Regions from separate parts of the Pseudarthrobacter sp. NPDC092424 genome, predicted to be linked through region 1. Evidence: riboswitches for the same ligand, from Rfam matches in the RefSeq annotation. Region 1 holds a riboswitch; each other region holds the start of a gene.
What was found. A riboswitch is a leader RNA that binds a small molecule or an ion and turns the genes downstream of it on or off. The one in region 1 is predicted to bind S-adenosylmethionine.
Positions count from the first base shown of each region.

Region 2: another riboswitch for S-adenosylmethionine. It lies ahead of ACIQCN_RS11695 (DUF1737 domain-containing protein); the one in region 1 lies ahead of ACIQCN_RS01705 (aminotransferase class V-fold PLP-dependent enzyme).
Region 3: another riboswitch for S-adenosylmethionine. It lies ahead of ACIQCN_RS08620 (homoserine O-acetyltransferase); the one in region 1 lies ahead of ACIQCN_RS01705 (aminotransferase class V-fold PLP-dependent enzyme).

Region 1 covers NZ_JBIVQC010000001.1:354,336-364,435, reverse strand. Annotated here, with positions in the region: gene aroA (3-phosphoshikimate 1-carboxyvinyltransferase) at 1-1,273, shown strand, start outside; gene rsgA (ribosome small subunit-dependent GTPase A) at 1,257-2,372, shown strand; gene hisN (histidinol-phosphatase) at 2,419-3,231, shown strand; SAM riboswitch class IV at 3,401-3,514, shown strand; gene ACIQCN_RS01705 (aminotransferase class V-fold PLP-dependent enzyme) at 3,550-4,959, shown strand; gene ACIQCN_RS01700 (class I SAM-dependent methyltransferase) at 5,077-5,835, shown strand; gene ACIQCN_RS01695 (metal-dependent transcriptional regulator) at 5,879-6,592, shown strand; gene ACIQCN_RS01690 (fluoride efflux transporter FluC) at 6,582-6,992, shown strand; gene ACIQCN_RS01685 (fluoride efflux transporter FluC) at 6,989-7,387, shown strand; gene ACIQCN_RS01680 (hypothetical protein) at 7,447-7,812, shown strand; RNA gene ssrA (transfer-messenger RNA) at 7,963-8,331, opposite strand; gene smpB (SsrA-binding protein SmpB) at 8,421-8,894, opposite strand; gene ACIQCN_RS01665 (peptidoglycan DD-metalloendopeptidase family protein) at 8,982-10,100, opposite strand, start outside.
Region 2 covers NZ_JBIVQC010000007.1:102,455-112,554, forward strand. Annotated here, with positions in the region: gene ACIQCN_RS11675 (AMP-binding protein) at 1-1,289, opposite strand, end outside; gene ACIQCN_RS11680 (ABC transporter ATP-binding protein) at 1,295-2,440, opposite strand; gene ACIQCN_RS11685 (ABC transporter permease) at 2,437-4,122, opposite strand; gene ACIQCN_RS11690 (extracellular solute-binding protein) at 4,119-5,147, opposite strand; SAM riboswitch class IV at 5,386-5,501, shown strand; gene ACIQCN_RS11695 (DUF1737 domain-containing protein) at 5,515-5,787, shown strand; gene ACIQCN_RS11700 (rhodanese-like domain-containing protein) at 5,784-6,197, shown strand; gene ACIQCN_RS11705 (O-succinylhomoserine sulfhydrylase) at 6,194-7,402, shown strand; gene ACIQCN_RS11710 (EAL domain-containing protein) at 7,368-9,953, opposite strand; gene ACIQCN_RS11715 (glutamate--cysteine ligase) at 10,019-10,100, opposite strand, start outside.
Region 3 covers NZ_JBIVQC010000004.1:155,615-165,714, reverse strand. Annotated here, with positions in the region: gene ACIQCN_RS08660 (LysR family transcriptional regulator) at 1-400, opposite strand, end outside; gene tdh (L-threonine 3-dehydrogenase) at 533-1,579, shown strand; gene ACIQCN_RS08650 (glycine C-acetyltransferase) at 1,589-2,785, shown strand; gene ACIQCN_RS08645 (NAD(P)/FAD-dependent oxidoreductase) at 2,825-3,925, shown strand; gene hutI (imidazolonepropionase) at 3,937-5,148, shown strand; gene ACIQCN_RS08635 (DeoR/GlpR family DNA-binding transcription regulator) at 5,184-5,972, shown strand; gene ACIQCN_RS08630 (CPBP family intramembrane glutamic endopeptidase) at 5,974-6,753, shown strand; gene ACIQCN_RS08625 (VOC family protein) at 6,854-7,492, opposite strand; SAM riboswitch class IV at 7,666-7,781, shown strand; gene ACIQCN_RS08620 (homoserine O-acetyltransferase) at 7,794-8,909, shown strand; gene ACIQCN_RS08615 (MFS transporter) at 9,092-10,100, shown strand, end outside.

The DNA of each region.
Region 1 (10,100 bases):
CCCCGGTTCCAAATCGCTGACCAACCGGTACCTGGTGCTTGCCGCGCTGGCTGACGGCCCGTCCCGCCTGCGCGCACCTCTGCATTCCAGGGATTCGGCCCTGATGATCGAGGCCCTGCGCCAGTTGGGAGCCACCGTCACAGAGGTCCCCGGAGACGGGGCGTTCGGTCCGGACCTGGAGGTCGTTCCGTTCAGTGCCGACGCGCCGGCGGCGGACGTGGCCATCGACTGCGGCCTGGCAGGCACCGTGATGCGCTTCGTCCCGCCGCTTGCGGCGCTGCGCAAAGGGGCCGGCGTGTTCGACGGCGACCCCCACGCCCGCAAGCGGCCCATGGGAACCATCATCGAGGCACTGCAGGGGCTGGGCGTCGCGGTATCGGCAGAAGGGGGAGGCACGCCGTCGTCCCTTCCGTTCGTAGTGGAAGGCACCGGCGAAGTCCGCGGCGGCCACCTGGTGATCGACGCCAGCGCCTCGTCCCAGTTCGTGTCCGCCCTGCTCCTGGTGGGTGCCCGGTTCACCGACGGCCTGCACCTGGAACACTCGGGTGGCCCGGTCCCCAGCCTGGACCACATCAACATGACTGTTGCCGTCCTGCGCGGCGCCGGGGTGCAAGTGGACGACTCCACGCCCAACCACTGGGTGGTGCAGCCCGGCTCGATCCGCGCCTTCGACCAGCGGATCGAGCAGGACCTTTCCAATGCCGGCCCGTTCCTTGCCGCGGCCCTGGCGACCGGCGGAACAGTCCGGATTCCGGAATGGCCCGAGCGGACGCAACAGGTAGGCGACCTGTGGCGCACCATCCTCGCTGACATGGGCGCGGACGTGACCCTTCGCGACGGAACGCTGACGGTCACCGGCGGCCAGGAAATCAAGGGCGGCGATTTCGCCGATACGAGCGAACTTGCCCCTACCGTGGCGGCCCTCTGCGCACTGGCCTCCGGCCCATCGAGGCTGAGCGGCATCGCGCACCTCCGCGGCCACGAGACGGACCGGCTCGCCGCGCTCGTGACTGAAATCAACCGGCTGGGCGGCGATGCCGAAGAGACCAGCGACGGCCTGGTGATCCGTCCGGCCCCGCTGCACGCCGGCGTCGTCCACAGCTACGCGGACCACCGCATGGCCACGGCCGGTGCCATCCTTGGCCTCGCCGTGGAGGGCGTGGAGGTGGAGGACATCGCCACCACGGGCAAGACCATGCCGGACTTCCCCAGGCTCTGGTCCGGGATGCTCGCGCAAGGGGCGGAGGGTTCGGGCAGTGGCTCGGAGCACTGACTCCTGGGATGAATCGGATGTCCGAATCCGGCCCAGCAAGAAGGGCTCCCGGCCGCGCACCAAGGACCGGCCGAGCCACGATGACGCCGTTACCGGCCGCATCATCACGGTGGACCGGGGTCGCTATACGGCCGTAGTGGACGAGGATTCCGCCTCCGAACGCGTGATCATTGCGGCACGGGCACGGGAGCTGCGGCGCTCCCCCGTGGTGGCCGGGGACTTCGTGTCACTGGTTGGCGATGTCTCCGGCGAGCCCGATACGCTGGCCCGCCTGGTCAGGATCCAGGAGCGCCGCACCCTGCTGCGCCGCAGCGCCGATGACACGGACCCCGTGGAACGCGCCGTCGTGGCCAACGCGGACCAGCTGGTCATCGTGGTCGCCGCCGCCAACCCGGAGCCACGGACCGGGTTCATCGACCGCGCGCTGGTGGCAGCGTACGACGCCGGCATCGAGCCGATCCTGCTCGTCACCAAGGCGGACGTCAAGGATCCTGCGGAGCTCCTGTCGAATTACACGCACCTCGAGTTCCCCGTCATTATCAGCCGGACGGCCGACGACCGGGCCTCGGGAATCGACGCCCGCTCCGATGACGGGCTGTCCGCCCGCCTGGACAGCGAGGCCGTTGCCCGCCTCCGCGCCTACCTGGACGGCAAAGTCACCGTGATGCTGGGCCATTCCGGCGTGGGCAAGTCCACCATGGTTAACGCCCTGACCGGCGCGGAGCGGGCCACGGGCGGCGTCAATGCCGTGACCGGCCGGGGACGCCACACGTCCTCATCCGCGCTGGCCCTCCGGCTTGCTGAAGCTCCCCCGGGCAGCTGGATCATCGACACCCCCGGGATCCGCTCGTTCGGGCTGGCCCACGTGGACCCCGACCGGATCCTGCGCTCGTTCCCGGACCTCTCGCCCGGGATCGAGGACTGCGAACGGGGCTGCAAGCACACCGCCAGCGCCGTGGACTGCGGGTTGGATGCCTGGGTCAAAGAAGGGCACGCAGGACCCACCGGCACCGCCCGGCTGGCGTCCCTGCGCCGCCTCCTTGGGGCGGATCCGCGCAACGAGGCACAGGAAGCCAAGGAACTCGGCAGCGTCACCTGACGCCGGATCTCCCAGCAGATCCGCGCGCAGACGGTAGTTTGGAAGCATGATCCAACCCGCTTCGAGCTACAACGATGACCTGCGCCTGGCCCATGTCCTGGCCGACTCCGTGGATGACCAGACCATGAGCCGCTTCAAGGCACTTGATCTCCATGTGGAGACCAAGCCCGACCTGACGCCGGTCACCGACGCGGACAAGGCCGCCGAGGAGGCCATCCGCGGCCAGCTCTCCCGGTCCCGTCCGCGCGATGCCGTGCTCGGCGAGGAATTCGGCAGCACCGGCCACGGCTCACGCCGCTGGATCATCGACCCCATCGACGGCACCAAGAACTTTGTCCGCGGAGTACCGGTCTGGGCCACCTTGATCGCACTCGTGGACGAGGGCGAACCGGTGGTCGGGGTGGTCAGCGCTCCCGCCCTGGGCAAGCGCTGGTGGGGTGCCAAGGGTATGGGTTCCTACACCGGCCGTTCCCTGGCGGCAGCAAGCCGGCTACGGGTCTCCAACGTCTCCAACCTGGCGGACGCATCCCTGTCCTACTCGAGCCTGGGCGGCTGGAAGGAACGGGGCAACCTGGACGAGTTCCTGGGTCTGACCGAAGACGTCTGGCGCACCCGGGCTTTCGGGGATTTCTGGTCATACTGCATGGTGGCGGAGGGTTCGGTGGACATCGCCTGCGAACCCGAACTGAACCTGTACGACATGGCCGCACTGGTGCCTATCGTGGTGGAAGCCGGCGGCCGCTTCACTTCGCTGGAAGGCCAGGACGGGCCTTTCGGCGGGAATGCGCTGGCCACCAACTCCATCCTGCACACTGAAGTGCTGCACCGCCTGAACCCCTACCTGGACGACCTCCTCTAGCTTCACCGGACCTTTCCCGGCCGAAGATTACGATGACGGGCGCCCCGAACTGAGGCGCCCGTCGTCGTTATATTCGCCCAAAGGAGCTATCAGCGGCTGCGCGTAACAATCGCCTTAACATTGCGGCCCGCTTCAACCTTGCCCGCCGGATGTCCTACGCTCTTAACCAGGTCACGAGTGCCAGCGCTAAACCCCGGTTTGCTGGCCGGCAACCCTCCATTCGCGGTGGGGTGCCCCGGGTGACGACCAGGCCGGTCCGGAGCGGATGCGGCAAGCGCGGATTCCCCGTTTGTGGAGTCCTTTCCCAGTGAGGTCTCTGTGACAAGTGCCACCGTCACCCCCGCCCGTCCGGCCCTGCCCGCCGACGCCCGTATTGAAGCAGCGGCCCGGCCGCTGGCCGCCGTCACCGGCGCCGAAATCCAGGCGCCCCTGATCACCGGCGGACACGTCCGCTATGCGAACCTCGACTACGGCGCCTCCGCCCCGGCGCTGTCTGTGGTCTCGGCTTACCTGAACGAAATCCTGCCCTACTACGCCAGCGTGCACCGCGGCGCCGGGTATGCGTCCCAGATCAGCACGTCCGTTTACGAGAACGCACGGAACATCGTGCGGAAATTCGTGGGCGGCCGGCCGGACGACTCGGTCATCTTCACCCGCAACACCACCGACTCCCTGAACCTGCTTGCCGGCTGCCTCCCGCTTACCGGCGGCCGGCCCGACGGGGACGTCCTCTACCTCGACATCGAGCACCACGCCAACCTGCTGCCGTGGCAGGGCGTCCCGCACCGGAGCATCGTGGCCGCGGACAGCATCGCCGGAACCCTGGAGGCCGTGCGCGCCGAACTTGAGCAGGGCGGCGTTAGCCTCCTGGCCGTAACGGGCGCCTCCAACGTCACCGGCGAGATCCTCCCGGTGCGCGCCCTTGCCGCGCTCGCCCACCAGCACGGCGCCCGGATTGTCGTGGACGCCGCCCAGCTCGCGCCGCACCGCCGCGTGGACATCGCAGCGGACGACGTCGACTACCTCGCCTTCTCGGGACACAAGCTCTACGCGCCTTTCGGCGCCGGAGTGCTGGTAGGCCGCCCCGACTGGCTGGATGCCGGCACCCCCCACCTCGCCGGCGGCGGCGCCGTCACGGAGGCAAAGCTCGACGGCGTCAGCTGGGCTACCGGACCGGCCCGCCATGAGGGGGGCTCACCCAACGTGCTGGGCGCCGCCACCCTGGCGCGGGCCGCGCAGGTCATCGCGGGACTGGACCAGGAGCGCTGGCACGCCCATGAGTCGGCCATTCGGTCTTTCCTGGTGGAGGGCCTGCAGGAGATCAGCGGAGTGAGGGTGCACCAGATCTTCAATGACTCCAACCCGGAGACGGACACCATCGGCGTGGTCAACTTCTCGGTGGAGGGCTACGACGCCGGGCTCGTGGCGGCATACCTGTCCGCCGAGCACGGCGTGGGCCTGCGCGACGGCCGCTTCTGCGCCCATCCACTGCTCAAGCGCTTGGGACTGCCGTCCGGTTCACTGCGGGCCAGCTTCGGTGTGGGTTCCCGGCTGGAGGACGCGCAGCGCCTGCTGGCCGGCATCCGGGCCCTCAGGACCACCGGCCTCGGCTGGGACTACGTGGTGGACGCCGGCCGCTGGGTGCCGGCCAACGACACCCGGACCTACCCGCACTGGGCGCCGAACACCCCGGGTACCGCCGGTGCAGCTCCCTGCACGGACACCTGAGTCCTGGACCGGACGGGGCCTGTGCCGCCGGCCGGTTCCATGTTGCTGATGCGGTAAATTCGAGGGGTAATCCTCGGCGCACCAGCTGCCCGGGCACGGGAAACGGGAGGCGGCACGGTGGTTCGGGGTGGCCCCAAGCTAGATCACGGACGACGCCAGGAGCTGGGCAGCAGCTTCCGTTCCGGCGGCAGCCACTACCAGCGGGTGCGGCCCGGATATCCCGAAGACGCAGCCCAATGGGTGGTTCCTGAAGGGGCACGGGACGCACTGGACGTTGGAGCCGGAACCGGAAAATTCACCGCCCTCCTACTGAATCGGGGATTGGCGGTGACGGCTATCGACCCGTCCGCAGACATGCTGGCCCAACTGAAGTTCCACTGCCCTGGTGCCACGGCGGTGGCGGGGACAGCGGAGGCGACAGGCCTGCCCGGCGCGTCGTTCGACGTCGTCACTGTGGCCCAGGCATGGCACTGGTGCGATCCGCTGGCGGCAAGCACCGAACTGGCGCGTGTGCTGCGGCCGGGAGGCATCCTGGGTCTCGTGTGGAACCAGCTGGACACGTCTGTGCCGTGGGTGCACCGCCTGTCGCGGATCATGCACGCGGGGGACGTGTACAAACCTGACTTCCGGCCGGTGGTGGGGCCCGAATTCAAGGGCCCGGAGGGGCACGTCACGCACTGGCAGGACACCGTGACCACCGAGGACCTGATGGAGTTGGCCAAGTCGCGCAGCTATTACCTGCGGGCAGGCGAGGCGACCCGCGCCAAAGTGCTGGCGAACCTGGACTGGTACCTGCACGACCATCTGGGCCACGCCGCCGGGCTCGACCTGAAGCTGCCCTACCTGACGTTGGCGTGGCGCGCCGCCAAGGCCTGACCCTTGCCCTGCCGTGCCGCCCCGCACCCGGTAGGCTTGACCTGTGAAGACCAGCGCGCCCTCCTCCTCCATCGAGGACTACGTTAAGGTCATCTACTCCTTCACGGAGTGGCAGGACAAGGCCATTACGTCCTCGCAGCTCGCGCAGCGGCTGGGCGTTGCAAATTCTTCGGTGTCCGAGATGGTCCGCAAACTCAAGGACCAGGGCCTGGTGGACCACAAGCCCTACAGCGCCATCACGCTGACCGACGCCGGGCTGCGGCTGGCGCTGGCCATGGTGCGGCGGCACCGTCTGATCGAGACGTACCTCGTACAGCAGCTCGGCTACAGCTGGGACGAGGTCCACGACGAGGCGGAACTGCTGGAGCACGCTGTATCGGACACGTTCATCGAACGGGTTTCGGCCAAGCTGGGCCATCCGCTGAGGGACCCGCACGGCGACCCGATCCCCTCCGCGGACGGCCAGGTCATGGTGCCGCGGGCCCACCTCATGGGCGAACTCGATGAGGGCCACACCGGCAGGATCACGAGGATCAGCGACGACAACCCGGATCTCCTCCGGTATCTGTCCGCCGAGCACATCGACATCGACGATGAAGTCGAAGTGCTGGGCCGGCGTCCCTTCGGAGGAGCCTTAGTGGTGCGGATCCGCAATGCCGGCCGAAGCAGGGACTACGACTTCGCCGAGGAGATCACGTCAGCACTCTGGGTCCACACGGACCACCCGCATCCCGGCTGCCTCCTGGGTGACGGCTGACGTGTGGCGCGCCTGGCTGGCAGTGGCTGCAGGCGGCCTCCTCGGCACGGAACTGCGGTACGGCCTGGGGTTGGTTTTTCCGGAAGGTACCGGATCTGTTCCATGGACAACACTCCTTATTAACGTTGCAGGAAGCTTTGCCCTCGCCGCATTGACCACGCTCTGGATGGCGCGGCCGCAGACATCCTTCTGGCTGCGTGCGGGGATCGGCCCGGGGCTGCTCGGATCCTTCACCACCTTCTCCGCCGTTATGTTCTCCACCGACCAGCTGCTGCGGGCTGGTGAACACCAGGCGTGGCTGCTGTACCTTGCCCTGTCGCTGGTGTTCGGCCTCGCCGCTGCGGGGGCCGGCTGGCGCCTGGGCCGGTTGCTTGCGTGTCCTGCGGAAGTCACACCATGACGGCGGTGCTGGTAGGCCTGTTCGGGATGGCAGGCGCCCTGCTCCGGTTTGCCGTGGACAGCTGGTTTGCCCACCACAGCGCACGGCGCAGCGTCCGCGGGCCCGGCAGATCGGGGCGGCAGCACTGGCCGTGGGCTACTCTGCTGGTCAACGTGGCAGGCTGTTTCCTGATCGGGCTGACCTACGCCGCCACGGAAAGTCCGGCCATGACACCCGAGTGGCGGGCCGCCGTCGGAACGGGCCTCGCCGGCGGGCTCACAACGTTTAGCTCATGGACTACCGCCACCATACGGCTGTTCAGCGAGGCGCGGTTTGGGGCGGGTGCGGTGAACGTGGCCACGAACCTGGTGCTGGGGTTTGCCGCCGCGGCTGCGGGGGTGGCGCTGGCCTCCTGACCGGGCGGGCCTGTTGCTGCCGAAAAGCGATTTGGAGCCCTCCCGTATGGTGGACAGTGATGATTAGCAGACGTGACGCAGCAATTGCCCTCGACATACCCCTTGAAATGGCGCAGCGCCACGGCCTGCCCAAGTGGATGGCGGAGGAGGAACTCGGGGCCCTGCTGGACAACCCGCCGCCGTGGCTGGTGCAGTCGCGGGCCAACCGGACCGGGAAGCGCCCGGTGTGGGTCCACTTGGTATGTGCAGTGTGCGGCTACGAGGAAGCAGCCCGGCCCAAGAAGTGGTGGCCCGACTTCAGCTTTGTTGCCTGCGAACACCACACCAGGCAGGAAGTGCCGGAACGCCCCGCCGGAGCCGTCCGGAGCGAATTCGAAGCGGTCGGCACGCGCTTCATCGGCGTCGTGGATGTCGTAGACCAGTAACAGGCAGTTCGGTGCGCTGGTTCAGTTTCGACGCGCATCTTTCCTGACGCCCCCATATATGGGCCGCGTCAGGGAACATCCGCGTCGAGAATGATGCTCCCGGGCAACGCAAAAAACACCCCGGTCCAAGGACCGGGGTGTTTTCACAAAAAGTGGAGATGGGGGGAATTGAACCCCCGTCCGATGTCGTGTTGTCAGGGCTTCTCCGGGCGCAGTTTGCGTCGGATTTTCTCGGCCCCAGCCATGCTGCAAACAGCTGGCTGATCCGGGCCCAGTCACCTAAGAGTCCCGTTCACCCCGATGACGAGGGTAAACAGCAGTGGCTATCTAAATGACGCCAGGAACCGGGGCGATAGCAACCCCGGGCTGACGGACTGTCTTACTGCTTAGGCAGCAAGAGCGAAGTCAGTGCGCTTAGATTCGGCACTTATTGGTTTGCAGACAGCGTTAACGAGATAATTCTGCATCCTCGGCCCGCTTCACCTGTCGCGACTAACATCGTCGAAACCGATCATCCCCGTATTTTGTTACCAAACCGGCAGGCATGCCCACCGGACTATTTATCATAACGCATGACCCCCGCGAATCATTCCCGGACGCCGGCAGGGTCAGCGGCGGCGGTTGCGTTCCCGCATTTCGCGCTGGGCTTCGCGGTTGTCCTGCTGCTCACGGAGGGTCTGGCGCTTGTCGTATTCCCGCTTACCGCGCGCTACGCCGATCTCCACCTTGGCCCGGCCATCCACGAAGTACAGCTGCAGCGGAACCACCGTATACCCGGATTCGCGGATCTTGTGGGCGATCCTGGTGAGCTCCTCGCGGTGCAGGAGCAACTTGCGGCGGCGGCGCGCCGCGTGGTTGGTCCAGCTGCCCTGGTTGTATTCGGGGATGTGGATGGCTTCCATCCACAGCTCGTCATTGTAGAACGTGCAGAAGCCGTCCACCATGGAGGCATGCCCCTCGCGCAGGGACTTCACTTCGGTGCCCATGAGCGCGATACCGGCCTCATAGGTATCCAGCACATGGTAGTCGTGCCGGGCCTTGCGGTTGGTGGCCACCACTTTCCGGCCACTTTCTTTAGGCACGGGAGTACTCCTCAATCCAAGAATCCGTCGGCCTCCCGGCCTGCCGGCCGCGGAGTCCTACCAGTGTACGGCAGCGCCGGCGTGCTCCTAGAGCAGCCCCATCGGGTCCACCGCGGAGCCGTTCAGCCAGGTTTCAAAGTGGGCGTGACAGCCGGTGGAGTTGCCGGTGTTGCCCGAGTAGGCGATGAGCTGCCCCTGCGAAACCTGCTGGCCATTAGCGACTACGATGCTGGCGTTGTGATAGTAGATGGTGGTCAGGGAATTGCCCTGGACGACTCCGTGCGAGATCTTGACCCGCCAACCGCCGCCGTCGGCCGAGTTCCAGCCGGAGCTGAAGACCTCGCCGGCCGCCGCCGCGTAAACGGGTGTGCCGCAGGCAGCTCCGAAGTCAATGCCGGTGTGCATGTAACCGCCGGTGCCGTAGAAGTCGATGGTACCGGGCGGTGTGGCGCGCCAGCCAAAGCCCGAGGTGATCGGAACGCTGGAGGCGAAGGGGTGCCGGAGTCCAAAGGCCGACGGCGATCCCACCGGCGGCACGAACGGCCGGGACGGGGGCGGGGGCTGGTTCCTTGCTGCCGCGGCGGCGGCAGCTGCGGCCGCAGCGGCAGCAGCACGCCTGCGCTGTTCGGCCAACCATGCCTCGCGAAGCCGGCGGTCGCGTTCCTTGATTTCGGCCGCAACGGCGACCTGGTTCGCCTTCACACCCGCGAGTTGTGTCTGGATTGCAGGTTTCGCGGCCTGCAGTTCCTTGTTAAGCCGGGTGGTGTCGGCAATGAGCTTATCCACCTTGGACTTCTTTGCCGCCGCTTCATCCCTGGCAGCTTTTTCACGCACCAGGGCAGCGTCAGCCTTGGCCTTGAGGTCCCTGATCTCCGCTTCCACTGCCTGAAGGCGGGCCTGGGAGTTCACATTGGTGGCGTTCTGCTGGGAGAGCTTGTCCATGGCCGCGTTCTGGCTGCGCATCGCCTGGTCTGCCAGGTCCATGGTCTCCGTCAGGCTGGAGCCGCTGTTGGAGCCGAAGAAGAGGGAGAGATTCGACGGCACTCCCCCGGACTTGTAGGCCTGCGTGGCGATCTGCCCGATCAGCTTCTTAGTGTCGGCAATTTTCTTCTTGTCGGTTTCCAGCTGCTGGGTGATCTTGGCCTTGTTCTGCTGTGCCATATCCACGCGGGCGGACAGTGCTTCCACTTCCTTGACCGCACCTGC
Region 2 (10,100 bases), on a different contig from region 1:
GCGAGCAGTTTCCGCAGCAGATCCGGGTCGTGGCTGCCTTGCAATGCCACCACCAGGTGTCCGTCGGTGCCGGCGCTCGTGGCCTGCACGCCCAGCTCCGCCAGGATCTGTTCCACCCGGCCGAGGTCGATCCGCAGGCCGGCGATCTTGAGGAACCGGCTGCGCCGCCCCGTTACTTCGTAAAGTCCATCCGGGTGCCGTCGGCCCAGGTCGCCGGTGCGCAGTTCGGTGATCGTCCGCCCTTCGGCCAGGTCCGCGGACGACTCGGCATATCCCAGCATCACGTTGGGGCCGGTGTAGACGAGTTCCCCGTCCTCGAGCCCGTCCACGGGATCGATGCGGAAGCTTCCGCCGGGAATCGGCACTCCGATGCGCGCCGGGCTTTTCGCCGCGAGCTCCGGGGGCAGATAGGCCATCCGGGCGGTTGCTTCTGTCTGGCCGTACATGACGAAAAGCTCCCAGCCCCGTTCCTGGCCGAGCCCGGCGTAGCGCTGCACCAGCTCAGGGGAAAGCCTTCCGCCGGCCTGGGTGACGTAGCGGAGATGCGGAAGGTCCAGGTCCTGGAACCCGATCCGCTCCAGGAGCTCGAACGTGTACGGTACGGCAGCGAACGCCGTGGCTTCGGCACGGCGGAAAAGTTCCCAGAAGCACGGGTCCACCACGGAAAGATCGGTCAGCGCCAGGGAAGCACCAACCGCCAGGTGGCTGTTGATCACCGAGAGGCCATAGCAGTAGGACATGGGCAGCGTGGTCGCGGCACGGTCGTCGGAGCTGAGCCGGAGGTATTCGCTGATGGCCTCGGCATTTGCCTGGACGTTGCGGTGCGAGAGCCGGACCAGCTTGGGAGAGCCGGTGGACCCGGAAGTGCTCAGCATCAGGGCAAGGTCCGGGTGGAGCACGTGCCGGGTCTCCGGACGGACCTCCGCGATGCGCGGCGCCCCGTCGCCGGCGCCGTCGACCATGATCACGTCCGGGTCGAATGCTGTCCTGATGGATTCCACGGCTGCCGGATTGTCGCCGGGCACCAGCACCAAGGGGTGCCCGGCGGACAGCGCGGCCAGGTACGCCACCAGGGAATCGATGCCGTTGGTTGCCGCCAGCAGCACCAGCCGCCGTGCCGATCCAAGCCGTTCCGCCGCCTCGTGCACCCGCACCGCCAGCTGCGTGTAGCTGAGCGTGTCCGGCCCGGCGACCACCGCGGGGCGGTCCCCGAACCGGGCAAGTTGCGCCGCAAATGGCACGGCGGGCGCCGCCGTCTCAAGGAGCCTGCTGGGTGGTGCGATCGTCACGGAAATTACCTCAAGGTTGTGGCGGGGGAAGGCGCCGCCAGGCGTTGCGTGGAGCGCGCTGAGCCGGCCGGCGGGCCGGTGACCGCGTGGTCGCCAACCAGAAGGGTCGGCGTCGTTCCCGCAGTGACGGAAACGTGGACCCGGGTGCCCGGGGCGTGGCGCACCTGGTGCGGCTGCCAGGAGCGGAGGGTGCGGCCGGAGGCCAGGCGGACGTGGTGGAGGACAAACGCCCCCCGGTACTCCAGCGATACCACCTCGGCGGTACCGGCCGGATCCAGGCTCAGCGCCACCTCGTGGGGGCGGAGCACCACGTCGACGTCCACATCGCACCCGCCCCAGCCGGGAACCGTCGACACGACCCCGATCTCGCATGTCAGCAGCGCATTGTGGACATGCGCGGGAAGGAAGTCGGCGTCGCCCATGAACGAGGCCACGAAGCGCGTCGCCGGCTGTTCAAAGACCTTCTCCGGGATGTCGCTTTGTTCGATGGCACCCGCGCGCATCACCACCACGCGCTGCCCCACGGAGAGCGCCTCGGTCTGGTCGTGCGTGACGAACAGGCCCGTGGTTCCGCTTTCCTGCAGCGCGGCAACGATGTCCGCACGCACCCGGCCGCGGAGGGTTTCGTCCAGGCTGGAGAACGGTTCATCCAAAAGGACGACGGCGGGGCGGGGCGCCAGTGCACGCGCCAGCGCCACACGCTGTTGCTCTCCGCCGGAGAGCTCGTGGGGGTAGCGGCTGGCCAGGTGCCCGAGCCGGACGATTTCCAGGACCTCGGCAACCCTTTTCCGGCGCTCCGTGGCCGGCAGCCGGTTCAGCCCGAAGGCGACGTTCCTGGCCACGGTCATGTTGGGGAAGAGCGCGTGTTCCTGGAACACAAGGCCTACGCGGCGGCGCTCCGGCTCCAGGAACCGGCGCCGGTCAGCGACCGTCTCGCCGGCAATGGTGATGGTTCCTGCGTCGGGCCGCTCCAGCCCGGCGATAAGGCGAAGCATCGTCGATTTGCCGCACCCTGAAGGTCCGATGACGGTGACCAGTTCGCCGGGCGCCACCGTGAGGTCGATGGATGCCGCCGCTGCGACCTTGCCGTAGCTCATGCTGACGCCCGCAAGCTCCAGGGAGGGCGTTCCGTGGGTCGGGGAACTGCTCATGGTGCCACCGTCCGGTCGCGGAGGCCGGCTGTGCGCCGGAAAAGGAAGTACACCGGAATAATGGCGACTGCGACGATCCCCAGCGCAGGCAGCGCCGCCTTTTCCCAAAAGTTCTCGCGGGCAAGCTCATATACCCAGACCGAAACGGTGGTGAATCCAAATGGACGCAGGAGCAGGACTATTGGCAGCTCCTTGACCGCATCGATGGCTACGAGAGCTGCGGCCACGGCCGCTCCGCGTCGGGCCAGCGGCAGGTGCACCCGCGCCAGGAGCCGCCCCGGCGAGGCGCCGAGGCTCAATGCGGACGCCGTCAGCGCGGGTGAGATCTTGGCAAAGCTTGCGTCCACGGCCTGGTAGGCGGGTCCCAGGAAGCGCACCACGTAGGCGGCGAGGATGCCGGCCACCGAGCCGGTCACCAGGAGTCCGGTACCGCCCGGCACACCGGCACCTTCCAGGAACCCGTCGAGGTTGGCGAAGGCAATGAGCACGCCGATGCCGATCACGGCGCCAGGAACGGCGTAGCCGAATGTGGTGGCCTGCGCGGCAGAGACCACCACCGGCCCGCCGCCCAGGCGCACGCTGTGGCCGATCGCGAGGGCAAGTGCAGCGCATGTCAGGGCGGCGATCCCCGCGACCACCACGCTGTTCAGCAGGTAGCCCGGGAAGCGGGGGTCAAGCACCGGTCCCGTGGCGGACACGGCCTCGCCAACAGCCCAGGCGGCCAGCCTGGCAAGCGGGAGAAGGAAACCTGCGGAGAGCACAGCCAGGCCGGCGAACATCGCGGCCCAGCCGGCCCAGCCGGACAGTTTCTGCGGCTGCAGCCCTTCTCCCCGGCCGGCTTTCTGATGGAACCGGGACCGCCCGCGGAACAGGCGCTCTGCGGCGAGCACGGCAACGGCAAAGAGGAGGACCAGGACGGAGAGCTGCGTGGCCGCGTGGAAATCGAAGCTCCCCTTCCACACGAGGTACACCCCGACGGACACCGTTTGGACGTTGAAGTACTGGACGGTGGCAAAGTCCGTGAGGGTCTCCATCATCACCAGGGCCAGGGCCGCGGCCAGGGACGGCCGGGCGAGAGGCGCCAGGACGCGCCACAGCGTCCGGCCACGACTGGCGCCCAGGGTGCGGGCGGCGTCATACGTCGCAGCGCCCTGCTCGCTGAACGCCGTCCTGGCCAGGAGGTAGACGTACGGGTACAGGGTCAGCGACATGACCAGGACCGCTCCGGGCAGGGAGCGCACCTCAGGGAGCCAGGCCCCCGGCCCGAAGATGGAGCGCAGCATGGCCTGTACCGGGCCGCCGACGTCGAAGGTGGACAGGAAGACGAAGCCCAGTATGTAGGCGGGCATGGCAAGGGGCAGCACCAGCGCCCACGAAAGGACGTTGCGGAGCGGAAAGGTGTAGGCGGTGACCAGCCAGGCGAGTCCGCCGCCCACCAGCAGCGTTCCGGCACCGACGCCGGCCATCAGCAGCACGGTGGTGAGCACCATTGCACCGAGGTCGCGGGGCACGGTGCCGCTGCCCAGCGTACCCAGTCCGTCCACCAGGACGGCAACAACAGGCGTAGCCACCAGGACGGCCACAAGCAGGACCAGCGCAGACCAGAGCGGCCGCCCGTTTCCTGCCAGCATCCGCCGCCGGGCCGGCGCTGCGGATGCGGTCAGGACAGCCGGTCCACTCACTTATATCCTGCCTCGGCAAGCAGCTCGGTAGCCTCCGCGTTCAGGTCGCCGTAGGCTTCGGCGTTCAGCGGCATGCGCTTGAAGTCTCCGAAGCCGGCGATCAGCGGCTCGGGCTTGGCAGACGGATTGACCGGGAACTCGTGGTTTGCGTCCACGAAGGCGTTCTGTCCCTTTGTGGCCAGCCATTCGATGAGCTGCTGGGCCTCGGCCGCGTTGTCGGAGTTTGCGGCCACGCCCGCGCCTGAGATGTTCACGTGCGTACCGGCACCGCCCTGGCTGGCCCAGAACAGGTCAACGCCGAAATCCGGGTCCGACTCCAGCTTGCGCGCCAGGTAGTAGTGGTTGTTGATGCCCACGTCGCAGGCGCCGGCGTCAATCGCCTCGAGCAGCAGGACGTCATTGCTCATGATGTCCACGTCGTTTGCAACCCAGCCCTTGACGATCCCAAGGGCCTTCTCCTTGCCGTGGAGGCCGATCAGACCGGCCACCAATGACTGGGTGTAGGAAGAGGTCGCGTCGCGCATGCAGAGGCGGCCCTTCCACTTGGGGTCCGCAAGGCCCGCGTACGTGTCCTTGGCGTCAAATTCAGCTGGATCCACCTTGTCCGGGTTGTAGGTAATGGTGCGGGCACGCATCGCCAGCCCGAACCACTTCCCGTCGGGGTCACGCAGGTCCGACGGGACCGCCTGTTCGAGGGCAGCGGAATTAACGCTTGCCAGCACATCCTGCCGCCCGGCGTTCCAGAGGTTGCCCGCGTCGACCGTCATGAAGATGTCGGCGGGGGTGTCTTTTCCTTCTGCCTTGAGCCGCTCCAGGAGCTCCGCGTCATCGCCGGTGATGAATTCGACGGAGATGCCGGTTTCCTTGGTGAACTCGCCGAAGGCACCTTCAAGGTCGTAGTGCCGGGCCGAATAGATCTGCAGGTCCGCCGGCGCCTTGCCGATCCCCAGCACGCCGCAGCCGCTCAAGGCGAGGGCGGACACCGCGAAGGCGGCGCAGGCAGCGAGAAGCTTGGGTCGATGCATGAGGGGGCACTCCTGGAAGAAACGGCCGGGGCCGCGCGAAACTGACACAAAAGGAAGGTTAGCGTTACCTTACCAGAGGCCGCGGCGGCAGAAGTATATGGGATACGTCACGCCAGCGCCGCCGCCACGCCGTACGCACGCCATCGCCGGTGGACGCCCCTGAACGCGCGCAGTTCGATTACGGAACATGACGACGACGGCGGTGCGGGCATGGGCGCCGGATGTTACGTTTTGGGAGAGTAATGAGAATCGGCGCCAAGCCCTGACTGGCCGGTCGGCAACCCTCCCTTTCGCGGCGGGGTGCCTCAGGTGAATACTCGGCATATCGACCCATTCGAGCTGCAAGCGTGAGAGAAGGAGTTCTGTCGTGTCTGACGCATCCGCCCCTGAAGAAAAGTTGTCTTACCGCCTGATCACGGGCCCTGATGACCGCGCCTTCTGTGAGCGCATTTCCGCCGCCCTGGCCGAGGGCTACGTCCTGCACGGCAGCCCCGCGGCCACGTTCAACGGCACCGGAGTCATCGTGGCGCAGGCCCTTATCCTGCCGGCCGCCATCGCATCTGCCGATGCGGCCGTTGCCACCGCAGTCGAGGACCTGGAATCGCCGGACCTCGAGTTCGACGGCGAGGGCCACGCGTGAGCTACGCGGGCGACCTCACCCCGCAGGAGGCCTGGGCCAAGCTGGAGCAGGGCGCCATCCTGGTGGATGTGCGCACGGAGGGCGAATGGGCGCATATCGGCATCCCTGACACCAACGCCACGGACAACGACCCGCTCTTTATCCAGTGGACTTTTCCCGGCGGAATCCCCAACCCTGACTTCATCAAGGACCTCCGGAGCCAGGCACCAGAGGATTCCAACGCGGAACTGCTGTTCCTGTGCCGCTCCGGCCAGCGCTCAATCTCCGCCGCCATCGCTGCCACGCAGGCCGGCTTCACGTCGTACAACATCCTTGAGGGCTTCGAGGGCGTCCCGGACCGGCACGGTGAGCGGACGGTTAATGGCTGGAAGAACAGCGGACTGCCCACCAACCTGGGGATCGCCGAGTGACGTTCAACCCCGATGCCGCCGCCTGGAATCCAGATACCCAGGCGGTCCGCGGCGGCCTTGACCGCACCAACTTCCAGGAAACGTCCGAAGCTGTCTTCCTGAACTCCGGCTTTGTCTACGAGTCGGCTGCCGCCGCGGAGCGGGCGTTCACAGGCGAAGACGAGCGGTTCGTGTATTCCCGCTACGGCAACCCGTCCGTGGCCACCTTCCAGGAACGGCTGCGCCTACTCGAAGGCACCGAGGCGTGCTTTGCGACGGCGTCCGGCATGTCCGCGGTGTTCACCGCCCTCGGCGCCCTACTGGCGGCCGGGGACCGCGTGGTGGCTGCCCGCTCGCTGTTCGGGTCCTGCTTCGTCATCCTCAACGAAATCCTGCCGCGCTGGGGTGTGGAGACCGTGTTCGTGGACGGCCCGGACCTGGACCAGTGGCGCGACGCCCTGTCCCGGCCCACCACCGCCGTCTTCTTCGAATCCCCCTCCAATCCGATGCAGGAAATAGTGGACATCGCGGCGGTCAGTGAACTGGCGCATGCTGCGGGGGCGGCCGTCGTCGTCGACAATGTCTTTGCCACTCCCCTGCTGCAGCGGTGCGGCGACCTGGGCGCCGACGTCATTGTCTACTCGGGTACCAAGCACATCGACGGGCAGGGCCGGGTGCTGGGCGGAGCGATCCTGGGAACCCGGGAGTTCATCGACGGCCCGGTGAAGCAGCTGATGCGGCACACCGGTCCGGCGCTGTCCGCGTTCAACGCCTGGGTGCTGACCAAAGGCCTGGAAACCATGGCGCTCCGTGTCAACCACTCTTCCTCCACAGCCCTGCGCCTGGCCGAATGGCTGGAGGAACAGCCTGCGGTCCGGTGGGTGAAGTATCCGCTGCTGGCGTCCCATCCGCAGTACGACCTGGCAGCCAGGCAGATGCGTGCCGGGGGAACGGTGCTGACGTTTGAGCTGGCGGCGTCCGACGGCCGGACCGGCAAGGACGCGGCTTTCGCCCTGCTGGACGGGCTGCGCATCATCGACATTTCCAACAACCTGGGCGATGCGAAGTCGCTCATCACGCATCCTGCCACCACCACGCACCGGGCGATGGGGCCGGAAGGGCGGGCGGCGATCGGGCTGAGCGACGGCGTTGTCCGGCTGTCAGTTGGCCTCGAGGATCCGGACGATCTCGTCAGCGACCTTGAACAGGCCCTGAAGCAAATCTGAGGCAGTCCCGGCCCTGGGAAGGCTCCGCCGCCCGGGCGTACTGGGCACGCAGCCAGTCCTCGACCGCGGCGCCGGGAAGGGGCCGGCACCAGTGGTAGCCCTGGCCGAGCCCCGCGTTAAGTCCTGCCACCTCGCTCGCCTGCCTATCCGTTTCCACGCCTTCGGCCACGACCACCAGGTCGAGCGCCGCTGCCATGGAAATGATGGCGGCCACCAGGCCGCGTTCCCGCGCGGAGCCCTCCCGCCCCAGCGGGCTGATGAAAGACCGGTCGATTTTTATGACGTTGGCCGGTATCCGGCTGAGGTAGCTGAGTGCGGAATATCCGGTTCCGAAATCGTCCACGGCGATGCCCACACCCAGTTTCCGGAGCCGTTCCAGGACCTGGATGGAGCCGTCGAGGTCACCCACCAGTCCGGATTCGGTGATTTCAAGCACCACGGCGTCCGGCTGGATCCCGGCCCGGGCTATTGCGTCCTGGACCTCATCGAAGATTGAGGGGTCCTGCAGCTGCCTGGCGGAGATATTCACCCCTATGGCGAGGTCGCCGGCCCCAAGGAGCCGCTGCCGCCAGACTTGGGCCTGCTGCAGGGCCTCCCGCAGCACCCAGGCGCCGATTCGAAGAATCAGCCCCGATTTTTCCGCGATGGGGATGAATTCCCCGGCGGTCACCATCCCCACGCCGGGCCGGTTCCAGCGCACCACGGCTTCAAGGCCGATCGGCCTGCAGTCCTCCAGGTCAAGGATCGGCTGGTAGTGCAGTTCCAGTTCGTCCCGTTCTATTGCCCGGGAAAGCTGCGACTCGATGTTGATGACCTCAAGGGCCCTGTGCTGCATCTTCTCGTCAAAAAGGAACGCGGCCCCTTTCCCGTCGGCTTTCGAGTGGTACATGGCAGCGTCGGAGCGGTGCAGGAGGGAGGCCGCCGTATCCCCCGGCTCCGAGAGGACGACGCCGATGCTCACGGAGACAAACAGCTCATTTCCCTGGATATTGAAGGGGTCCTGGACAGCTGTCGCTATCCGGTCCGCTATCTTCCTGGCATTTTCCTCATCCGTATCGCTGCAGACGACCACAAATTCGTCCCCGGCGAACCGCGAGGCGGCGTCCTGGGCGCGGATGACTCCCGAAAGCCGTGCGCCGAACTGGGCGAGCAGGCTGTCACCTGCAGCATGGCCCATTCCATCGTTGATGAGCTTGAACCGGTCCAGGTCCAGGAAAAAGACCGCCACGGCGCTTCCGGTCCTGTCCGCGTCGGCAAGGACCTGATCAAGGTGCGCAAGCAGCCTGCTTCGGTTGGCCAGGCCGGTCAACGGATCGATGAAGGCCAGCCGTTCGAGCTCCGCCTCGCTGCGTTTCTGTGCACTGACATCCATCATCGACCCCACGAAGCGGATGGCCTGCCCGGGCTGGCTCCGGACCACATGGCCCCTGGCGAAGACGTCCATGTAGCTGCCGTCCTGCCGGCGGAAGCGGTACTCCCTGCTCCACATTTCCCCGTCAGAGCCAAAGAGGCTGGCCAGGGAATCCAGGAGGGGCTCCTTGTCCTCCGGATGAAGCCTGGATTCCCACCATTCCCCGGTGTGAACGAATGTCTGGCCGACGATCCCGAACATGGACCGGACCGCGCCGTGCCACACGGTCCTCCCGGTCTGCAGGTCACTGTCCCAGAGGACCTCCTGGGTGGCGCGCATGGCCAGGCGGTACCGCTCTTCGCTCCTCCTTAGCGCCTCCTGGGCCCTGCTGCGCTCGGTGACGTCGCGGGTGATGCCGCGAAAGCCGACCGGTTCTCCGTTCCTGTCCTGGATCAATGAGGCCGAGGTGGAGACAACACGCTGTTCACCGTCTTTCCGGGTCAACGTCCACTCGAAGCCCGGATCCGGAGTTTCGCCGGCACGTATCATCCTGAAATACCGGGCTATCCTGGCGGCTTCGGCAGGCCCGGAAAAGTCCTTGTTGGTCAGCGTCAGGGCCTCCTCGCGGGAGCAGCCGAAGAGTACGCAGAGTGCGTTGTTGGCAAAGGTCAGGTTGCCGGCCAGGTCGGTCTCGAAATACCCTTCGGCGATCTCTTCCAGGATCTTGCGGTAGTATCGTTCACTTTCCCTCAGGGCTACTTCCGCCTGGCGGCGCTCTCCGATGTTCTCTGCAACCCCGTACACGCCCACCACGGCCCCGGCAATGATGATCGGCATGTTCGTCACTGCGATATCAACGCGGTGGCCGTCCCTGTGCAGGTGGGTGGACTCGTAGTGCTGGGGTTCCCCGGCGGCTGCCCGCTTGAACGCGGCGGCAGTCCGGGCGATCTTCTCCGGGACAACAAGCTGGTGGAACTGCAACTTCAGCAGCTCCGCCTCGGTGTAACCCGTCAGTTGTTCGCACGCAGGGTTGGCCGAGAGGAACCTGCCTGACAGGTCGAATGAGTAGACGGCGTGGGGATTGTGTTGGAAGAGGGATTTATAGCGTTCCCGGGCCTCATCCAGGGCACGCTCGACTGAAGCCCTCCGGCCAACTTTCCCCCTGAACCGCCACCTGCTGATCCTGCGAACCGCGAGCACCCCCCAAGCATTTGAACCCCAGCCTACGGCACGACAGGGGGCCCGAGCGGCAACTCCCCGACACCCTAGGACTGGCGGACCCTAAGGAGGTCCGGGACGGCGTCCAGATCGGAGGGGTCGGGCGCGCCGCGCATGGTCACGTTCACA
Region 3 (10,100 bases), on a different contig from region 1:
GAAAGTCATTCTGGGCCACATCCTCGTCGGAGAGTTCGATCTTCGGCCGCCCGGGTCCGTCCAGCGCCTTGGCCAGCGGCGCGAACAGTGCCTGCCCGGCGCTGTGGAACCCGGACAGGGTGACGCGCGCCGCCTCGGAGCCGTGGTAGCTGCCGATCGCGCTCCGGGCGTCGGCCATGGCGCTGACCACCGCCGCCCCGGCGTCCGCGAGCACCTGGCCGGCCTCCGTCAGCACCAGGTTGCGGCCTTCCCTGCGCGTCAGCGGGACCTCCACGGAGCGCTGGAGCAGGGCAAGCTGCTGCGACACGGCCGAGGGCGTCACCATGAGCGTGTCCGCCACCGCCTTCACGCTGCCCAAGGCGCCAAGTTCGCGCAGGATTTCCAGCTGGTGTATTTCCATCGCATCAGTCTAAACATTAGGAAGTGCTACATCGTCGATTGAGATATTTGCTGTTGTTCTAAAGCTTCTTCCCGGCTGTAATGGGGAGGGCAGCACCCTGCCCAAGCGTATGGACGAAGAGTAAGGAAGCCGATGAGGGCTTTGTACAAGGCCGGCCCGCAAGCCGGATTTGAGCTGGTGGACCGGCCGGACCCCGTCACCGGCCCGGCGGACGTCAGGATCCGCGTCATGACCACCGGCATCTGTGGAACGGACCTGCACATCCAGTCCTGGGACGCCTGGGCGCAGGGCATCATCGAGGCGCCGCTGATTCCCGGCCATGAATTTTATGGCGAAGTGGTGGAAACCGGCGCGGGCGTCCGGGACGTCAAGGTGGGCGACCGCGTCTCCGGCGAAGGCCACGTGGTATGCGGGATCTGCCGCAACTGCCGGGCCGGCAGGCGGCAGATGTGCATCCACACCGTCAGCGTGGGCGTGCAGCGGGACGGCGCCTTTGCCGAATACGTTGTTATTCCCGAGACGAACGTCTGGGTGCACCATGACCCTTCCGTCACGCCTGAACTCGGTGCCATCTTCGATCCCTTCGGCAATGCTGTCCACACTGCCCTGAGCTTCCCGCTGGTGGGCGAGGATGTCCTGATCACCGGCGCCGGTCCCATCGGGCTGATGGCCATCGCCGTGGCCCGGCACGCCGGCGCCCGCAAAATCGCCATCACGGACGTCTCCGGGCCGCGGCTGGAGCTGGCGCGCCGCCTGGGCGCCGACCTTGCCATCGATGTCTCCACCACCCGCATCCGCGAAGCCCAGCAGGAGCTCTGCCTGCGGGAAGGGTTCGATATCGGCATGGAAATGTCCGGGCACCCGTCCGCCCTGCCGGAGATGATTGACAACATGAACCACGGTGGCCGCATCGCCATGCTGGGCCTGCCCAGCCAGGACATCACCATCGACTGGGCCAAGGTGGTCACCCACATGCTGACGCTGAAGGGTATTTATGGCCGCGAGATGTATGAGACCTGGTATGCCATGAGCGCCATGCTTTCCTCCAACCCTGTGCTCCATGCCGGGATTTCAGCGGTGGTGACCGATGTCCTGCCTGCCGCGGAATGGGAAAAAGGCTTCGACATTGCCCGCAGCGGGACCGGCGGCAAGGTCGTCCTCGACTGGACCAAACTCTAAGGAAACGCCATGTACACCTCAATCAAGGACCAACTGCGCGCCGAACTGGACGACATCCGCGCTGCCGGGCTGTTCAAGGCCGAACGCAGCATCAGTTCGCCCCAGTCCAGCCACATCACCGCCGGGCAGCCCGGCCGGCCGGGCGCGGACGTGCTCAACTTCTGCGCCAACAACTACCTCGGGCTGGCGGACCACCCGGACATCATTGACGCCGCGAAGGACGCCATGGACCAGCGCGGCTTTGGCATGGCCAGCGTGCGCTTCATCTGCGGCACCCAGGACCTTCACCTCGAGCTCGAGGCCCGGGTTTCGCGCTTCCTGGGCACCGAGGACACCATCCTGTTCTCCAGTTGCTTCGACGCCAACGGCGGTGTGTTCGAGTCCCTGCTGGGCGCCGAAGATGCAGTGATCTCGGACGCCCTGAACCACGCCTCCATCATTGACGGCATCCGGCTCTGCAAGGCGCAGCGCTACCGCTACGCCAACCAGGACATGGCGGACCTTGAAGCGAAACTCATCGAGTCCGCGGGCGCACGCCGCCGGATCGTCGTGACGGACGGCGTGTTCTCCATGGACGGCTACCTTGCTCCGCTGGAGGCCATCTGCGACCTTGCCGAGAAGTACGACGCGCTGGTCATGGTGGACGACTCGCACGCCGTGGGCTTCATGGGCGAGACCGGCGCCGGAACGCCGGAACACGCGGGCGTTTCGGACCGCGTGGACATCTACACCGGAACTTTCGGGAAGGCTCTGGGCGGTGCCTCCGGCGGGTATGTGTCCGGCCGGGCCGAGGTAGTGTCCATGCTCCGGCAAAAGGCGCGCCCTTACCTGTTCTCCAACTCGCTCGCGCCCGCCATCGTAGCCGCCACCATCAAGGCCCTGGACCTGGTGGAAAATTCGGCGGACCTGCGGAGCCGCCTGTTCCAGAACGCGGAACTCTTCCGCCGCCGGATGTCACAGGAAGGCTTCGACCTGCTGCCGGGAGAGCACGCCATCGTCCCGGTCATGTTCGGCGACGCCGTCCAGGCGGCCAAGGTGGCGGACCGCATGCTCGAGTACGGCGTCTTCGTGACAGCCTTCAGCTTCCCGGTGGTCCCCAGGGGAGCGGCCAGGATCCGGGTCCAGCTCTCCGCAGCGCATTCTGCCGGCGACGTCGAAGCGTGCGTCCGCGCCTTCATGGCCAGCCGCGCGGAGGTGGCGGCCTAGACCGCGGCCACGAGGCCCGTACTCTGCCATCATGGACCCATGAGCGCACAGTACGATGTCCTGATCGTGGGCGGCGGTATCGCCGGGCTGTCCCTGGCCTCCCGGCTTGCCGGCCATTGCAGTGTGGCACTCGTGGAGGCGGAGCAGGAGCTGGCGTACCACACGTCCTCCCGCTCCGCCCGCCAGCTGATACCCAGCTATGGGCCGCCGGTAGTCCAGGAGCTGACCATGCGGACGCTTGAGCTCATGGCCGAGCGCGACTCCGCGCTCCGCGAACCGGTCCTCACACCCCGCAGCTTCATGCTGGTGGGCTCGGAGGCTGCCGTGGCGGCACAAGCCAGCGGACACATGAAGCCCATTACGGCGGAGCATGCGCTTGAACTGTGCCCTGCGCTGGTTCCGGATTCCTTCCAGGCCGCCGGGCTGGACACCGGATCCTTCGCGTGCAACGCGCCGCTGCTCCTGGCGGACCACCGCCAGCGCGCCCTTGCCGCCGGTGCGGACATCATCACCGGCGCCAGGGTGCATTCGGCCCAGCGGCTTGGCTCCGGCTGGCAGGCGGGGGCAGGGACCGAGGCGTTCCAGGCCGGAGTGCTGGTCAATGCCGCCGGGGCATGGGCAGATGAACTCGCCGTGCTCAGCGGCGTGGAGAAGCTCGGCTTCCAGCCGTACCGGCGCACCGCGGCGATTGCCGCCGTCGACCGTCCCCTGCCGGAGTCCGCGCCGATGGTGGCGGCCGCCGACCGTACCTTCTATTTCCGCGCTGAAGGACGGGATGTGCTGATTTCACCGTCCGAAAGCGTGCCCAGCGGCCCGGAGGATGCACGGCCGCGCCCGGACGACGTCGAACGGCTGGTGGAACTGCTGAACACGGTGACCACGCTGGGAATCACGGCCGTGCGGAGATCCTGGACCGGGCTGCGGACCGAGGCTGCGGACGGCATTCCGGTAGCCGGGTTCGATGCCGAAGCGCCGGGCTTCTACTGGCTGGCGGGCCAGGGCGGCTACGGCTTCCAGACCTCCTCGGCCCTGGCCGAACTCGCCGCGGCGCAAATCCTGGCCGGCCAGGCGGCTGGAGGCAGTCCGGAATCCCGGACAACGCAGGCGGTGGCAGCCACGCGCTGGTCCATCCGGCGCTGAAGAATGGTTGCATGAGCACCCTGATCACGAACATTGCCGAGCTGATGACCCAGGACCTGGAGCACCGGGTCCTGAAGAGAGCGGCCGTGGTGGTGGAAGGGGAGCGGATCGCCTGGATCGGTTCTGCGGGAGACGCCCCGGCCGCCGATGAGTCCGTGGACGCCGGAGGCCGGGCCCTGCTGCCCGGCTGGGTGGATTCGCACAGCCACCTGGTATTCGCCGGGGACCGTACCGCGGAGTTCGAGGCACGCATGGCGGGGGAGTCCTACTCCGCCGGCGGCATTGGCGTCACCATGGGGGCCACCCGGGAGGCCTCCGACTTCGACCTGACCCGGCTGGCCGTGGGGCGGGTGGCGGAAGCGGCATCCCAGGGCACCACCTACCTGGAAACCAAGACCGGTTACGGCCTCGACGTGGAGCACGAGGCCCGCAGCGCCCGCATCGCGTCCACCGTCGCGGACGAAGTGACTTTCCTCGGCGCGCACCTGGTCCCGGCGGGCCAGGACCCGGAGGCGTACACGGACCTGGTGTGCGGCCCCATGCTGGACGCCGTCCGCCCCTATGTGAAGTGGGCGGACGTGTTTTGCGAGGAAGGGGCCTTCACCGCCGAGCAGTCCCGCAGGGTCCTGCTGGCGTGCCGCGACGCCGGACTGGGACTGCGGGTGCACGGCAACCAGTTGGGCGAAGGCCCGGGCGTGCAGCTTGCGGTGGAAGTGGGAGCGGCCAGCGTGGACCACGTCAACTACCTGTCGGAGCGGGACGTTGCCGCGCTCGCGGATACCTGGACCGGCTGGGATGCCGCCGCGGGCACCGGAAACCGCGGCACCGTGGCCACGTGCCTTCCGGCATGCGACCTCTCCACCCGCCAGCCGCTGGCTCCCGCCCGCACCCTGTTGGACGCCGGCGTCCAGGTGGCGCTGGCTTCCAACTGCAACCCCGGCACCTCGTACACCAGTTCCATGTCCTTCTGCGTCACTACGGCAGTCCTGCAGATGCGGCTGAGCGTTCACGAGGCCGTCCGGGCCGCGACCTACGGGGGCGCGCTCGCCCTCCATCGGGAGGCCGGAAAGGACGCCGACGGCGAACGCGCGGTGGGCTCCATCGCCGTCGGACACCGCGCGGACCTTCACCTGCTCAACGCTCCCTCCGCCACGCACCTCGCCTACCGTCCGGGCATGCCGCTGACGTACGCTGTGTGGCGGGCCGGCGTACGGGTGGCGTAGCAGCCGGCCCCCAGACTGCAATCCCCGGAGGCCGCATGACCCGAACCGACCGACTCACGGCGATCCTGGACCTGTTGGCCCGGACAGGCCAGGTGGAAGTCGAGGAGATCGTCAACACGTTGAACGTCTCGCCCGCCACCGCCCGGCGGGACCTGGACAGCCTGGCCAAGCGCCGGCTGCTCACCCGCACGCGGGGAGGGGCGACCACCGGTGCCCTGGCCTATGACCTTCCCGGCCGGTACAACCGGGACGACCACGCAGAGGCCAAGCAGCAGATCGCCCAGGCCGCGTCCGCGCTGATTACCCCCGGTGCCGTCATCGGACTGTGCGGCGGCACCACCAGCACGGTGCTGGCGCAGATCCTGGCCACGCGCGAGGACCTGAACGCGCCGTCCAACCAGCCCACCCTCACCGTGGTCACCAACGCCATCAATATCGCCGGGCAGCTGGCCGTCCGGCCCAACATCAAGGTCATGGTGACCGGCGGCATCCTCAACCCCCGTTCCTACGAACTGGTGGGCCCCTATACGGACATCATCATGCAGAAAGTGGTGTTGGACATCGCCTTCATCGGCGTCAACGGCATCGATCCCGAGGTGGGGCCCACCAACACCGGCGAAGGGGAAGCTTCCGTCAACACCCTCCTGGCCAGCCGGGCCCGCGTGTCCTACGTCCTGGCCGATTCCTCCAAGGTGGGGGTCCGCGCCTTCGCCACCATGCACGGCTACAACTTCACCAGGCTCATCACCGACGCCGGGATCTCCGCGCGTGACAAGGCCGCCTTCGAAGCCAGTGGCACTCAAGTGATCGTGGCGCCTGCCTGACATGCTGGTCTCATCGCGGCGACGCCTCACATTCGAAGTCCTCATCGTCCTGGGCCTGTCCCTGGGCCAGTCGGCGGTGTACTCCGTGGTGCAGCTCCTGGACAAGATGTCCCGCGCGCCGCTGGCACAAGGCACGTCCACGCTGAACCGCTCCCAGAGCAGCCGCGAGTACTTCGACCTGGCCTACCAGCTGCTGGACATTATCTTTGCCCTGGTCCCGGTGCTGCTGGTGATCTACTTCCTCACGGGCCAGCGGCAGGCAGGCACCGGGGATCCTGCCCAGAGCGGGTCAGCCTTCCGGAAACTGGGCTTCGACCTGGCCCGCCCCGGCCGGGACATCCTGCACGGACTGGGGCTGGCCGCCCTGATCGGGGTGCCTTCGCTGGGCCTCTACGCGGCCGGCCGGGCACTTGGTATCACCACCGCCATCGTCCCCAGCGCCCTGGACGCTTACTGGTGGACGGTCCCGGTACTGGTCCTGTCCGCCGTCCGCCACGGGGTAGTGGAGGAGGTCATCGTGGTGGGTTACCTGCTGGACCGGTTCGGAAAATTCGGCTGGAGCGTGCCGGCTGCCATTGCCGTCAGCGCCCTGCTCCGCGGCACCTACCACCTGTACCAGGGGTTTGGGCCCTTCATCGGAAACGTGGTGATGGGGATCGTCTTCGCCTGGCTGTACACCCGGACGCGCCGGGTCATGCCGCTGGTCGTCGCCCATGCCCTGCTGGACACGGTGGCCTTCGTCGGCTTTAGCCTCTTCGGCCGTGCCGTGGGCCTGGGCTGATTCAGCGCGGTTGAAGGGAATTTGGCTTAAAGAGAATTCGGCCGCCATCGGTGGGTGACGCCGTTGTCACCCGCTGATGGCGGCCGAAGCTGTGGTGCGGTCAGATCGTGACGGGGCCAGTGGCGGTCTCGAACGTGACGGCGAGGATGCCCGGGGTGCCGTGTGGGGCCACCCAGTCCACGGCCACGTCTTCCAACGGGCGTTCCACCGGCTCGCCGAGCCATTCGGTGACGCGCTCGGGGGAGCCGGCGATGGTCAGCGAGCGCATTTTCAGGCTGCTGTTGTAGGCGTTCGAGGGGTGCAGCGAGGGATCCCCCTCCCACTTGAGCATGTAGGGGACCTGCGGATCAGCGATCAGGCCCAGGATGCCGATCTGCTTCCAGACCAGTTCGCGGCCGTCAGGGAACTTGCGGTTGCCGTTGACCGCGGAGCGGCCCAGGCGCTCCTCGAAGGGTGCCAGGTCGTCCACTTCGACGCACCAGCCCATCCAGCCGCCGCCGGCCGCGGAACGGGAGCGGACGGCCTGGCCGAACGGAGCCTTGTCCGACGCCGGGTGGTCCAGGACCTCCACGACCTCAAGGTACTTGTGGCCCGCCAGAGGGATGATCATGTTGCGCGTCCCGAAGCGGGGATGCACCCCGCCCTTAACCGCCTCGACGCCAAGGGCGGAGGAAATCCGGTCAGTGGTGGCAGCCAGGCCATCGTGTTCACAGGCGTAAGAGACGTGATCCATGCGCATGGCAACATCTTGGCACTTTGTGATCGGGCTCTCAGCTTAGGATCGCCTTACTTGGAAATGGGCGGGGAGCCGTCCCGGACGACCACCCGGAAGGGCGCGCCGGCGTGACGCCGGATGTCATAACGGGTCACATGCGTGGCGCCGCCCGGGGGATCTTTCATACACTCGGGGGAGGTCATGAGTGCCAGCAACAGCCCCGGCTTGCTGGCCGGCAACCCTCCTTCCGCGGCGGGGTGCCCCGGGTGAGGACCTGGCCTGCCGGCCTCCCGGCGGCGGGCAAGCGCGCAGAAGAGGTTTGTATATGACAGTCACCGTTCCCCGTACCGCAGGGCCCCGGCATGGCGTGGTCCGCTACGCAGGCATTGGCGGGATGGAGCTGGAGGCCGGCGGATTCCTGCCGGATGTCACGCTGGCCTATGAGACCTGGGGCACCCTGAATGCCGACGGTTCCAATGCCGTCCTTATTGAGCATGCACTGACCGGCAGTACCCACGTGACGCGCGGCGACACGGACGAGGACGGCTGGTGGGAAGAGCTCGCCGGCCCCGGCGCGCCCGTGGACACGGACAAATTCTTTGTGGTGGCCATTAACATCCTGGGCGGATGCTACGGGTCCACCGGGCCGTCGTCGCCCGCTCCGGACGGGAAACCCTGGGGCTCCCGCTTCCCGCTGGTGACCCTGCGCGACAGCACCGTGGCCGAGGCGCGGCTCGCCGACCAGCTGGGCATCCGGTCCTGGTTCGCAGTGCTGGGTGGATCCCTGGGCGGGGCGCGGGCGCTGGAATGGGCCGTCACCTACCCTGAGCGGGTCCATCGCTGTGCGGTCATCGCCATCGGCGCAGCCAGCACCGCCGAGCAGATCGCCTTTGCCCAGGCCCAGACGCTCGCCATCCGACAGGACGCCAACTACAACGACGGCGACTATTACGACGGCGCGTTCCCCGAGGGCGGCCTTGCGCTGGCCCGCAGGATCGCCCACATCACCTACCGTTCCGCGCAGGAGTTTGACGGCAGGTTCGGCCGCAACCCGCAAGCGGGCGAAGCTCCGCTGCAGGCGGAGACCCTGGCTGGGCGCGGCCGGTACCAGGTGGAAAGCTACCTCGACCACCAGGGCGCCAAGCTGGTCCGGCGCTTCGACGCCAACAGCTATATCGTGCTCACCGAGGCGCTGATGAGCCACGACGTCACCCGCGGCAGGGGATCGCTGGCGGAAAGCCTGGCCCGGACTACCGCGAGATTCTTCGTGGCCGCGGTGGATTCCGACCGTTTGTATTTTCCGGAGCAGTCGCGCGAGCTCGCCGCCGCCCTGCCCGGAGAGGTGGACGTCCACCTCATTGCCGCGCCCATCGGCCATGACGGCTTCCTGACCGAGATCGGCCAGCTCGGCGCCCGGCTGCGTGATCACCTCGGCGCATAATCCGGGCCCCTTGCAGCCTCCTGTGTGCATTTATGCAGATGCCTTCTGCACTATTTGCCGTTGAGGTTGCGCCTGTAGAAAGGCCATACTCGTGTGAAGTGGCGGTATGTTGTGTACATCACATCGCATTGCCTCATCCTGGTCGCATCTGGCGTCGACGTAGACGCCGAAGGAGTTCATTAATGAGTACGGAAAAGTCAGCCGCAGGGCGGGTCGGGGAACCTGACGTCCAGGCCAGCGGCCTTAAGAAGGTCGTTACGGCTTCCATGGCCGGCACGGTCGTTGAATGGTACGAGTTCTTCCTCTACGCCTCGGCCGCCACGCTGGTGTTCGGCAAGACGTTCTTCCCCAATTCGGGTACGGAACTGGACGGCATCATCGCCGCCTTCGTGACGTACGCCGTCGGATTCGTCGCCCGCCCCATCGGCGGCATTGTCTTCGGCCACTTTGGCGACAAGTTCGGCCGCAAGCAGCTGCTGCAGCTCAGCATCATCCTGGTGGGCGTTGCCACCTTCCTCATGGGCTGCCTGCCCACGTTTGCGCAGATCGGCTACTGGGCACCGGCCCTGCTGGTCTTCCTGCGGTTCGTGCAGGGCTTCGCCGTCGGCGGTGAGTGGGGCGGCGCCGTCCTGCTCGTGGCCGAGCACAGCCCGAACAAGTCGCGCGGTTTCTGGTCCAGCTGGCCGCAGTCCGCAGTTCCCATGGGCAACCTGCTGGCAACCGGCGTCCTCTTCACCCTGTCCTCCACGCTCTCCCAGGAGGCCTTCCTCGGTTGGGGCTGGCGTGTTGCGTTCTGGCTCTCCGCGGTGATCGTCATCATCGGCTACTACATCCGGACCAAAGTCCAGGACGCCCCGATCTTCATCGAGGCCCGCAAGGAAGTTGCCGTTGAAAACAAGGGCTACGGCGTCGCAGAGGTCTTCCGCCGCTACCCGCGCGGTGTCTTCACCGCCATGGGCCTGCGCTTCGCCGAGAACATCCTCTACTACCTGGTGGTGACGTTCTCCATCACCTACCTCAAGGTCGTCGTGGAAACGGACACGTCCCGGATCCTGCTCCTGCTGCTGGTGGCCCACTTCATCCACTTCTGCACGGTGCCGCTGGTGGGCAAGATGTCCGATGCCTTCGGCCGCCGTCCGGTCTACATGGCCGGCGCCATCCTGGGCGGCACCTGGGGATTCTTCGCCTTCC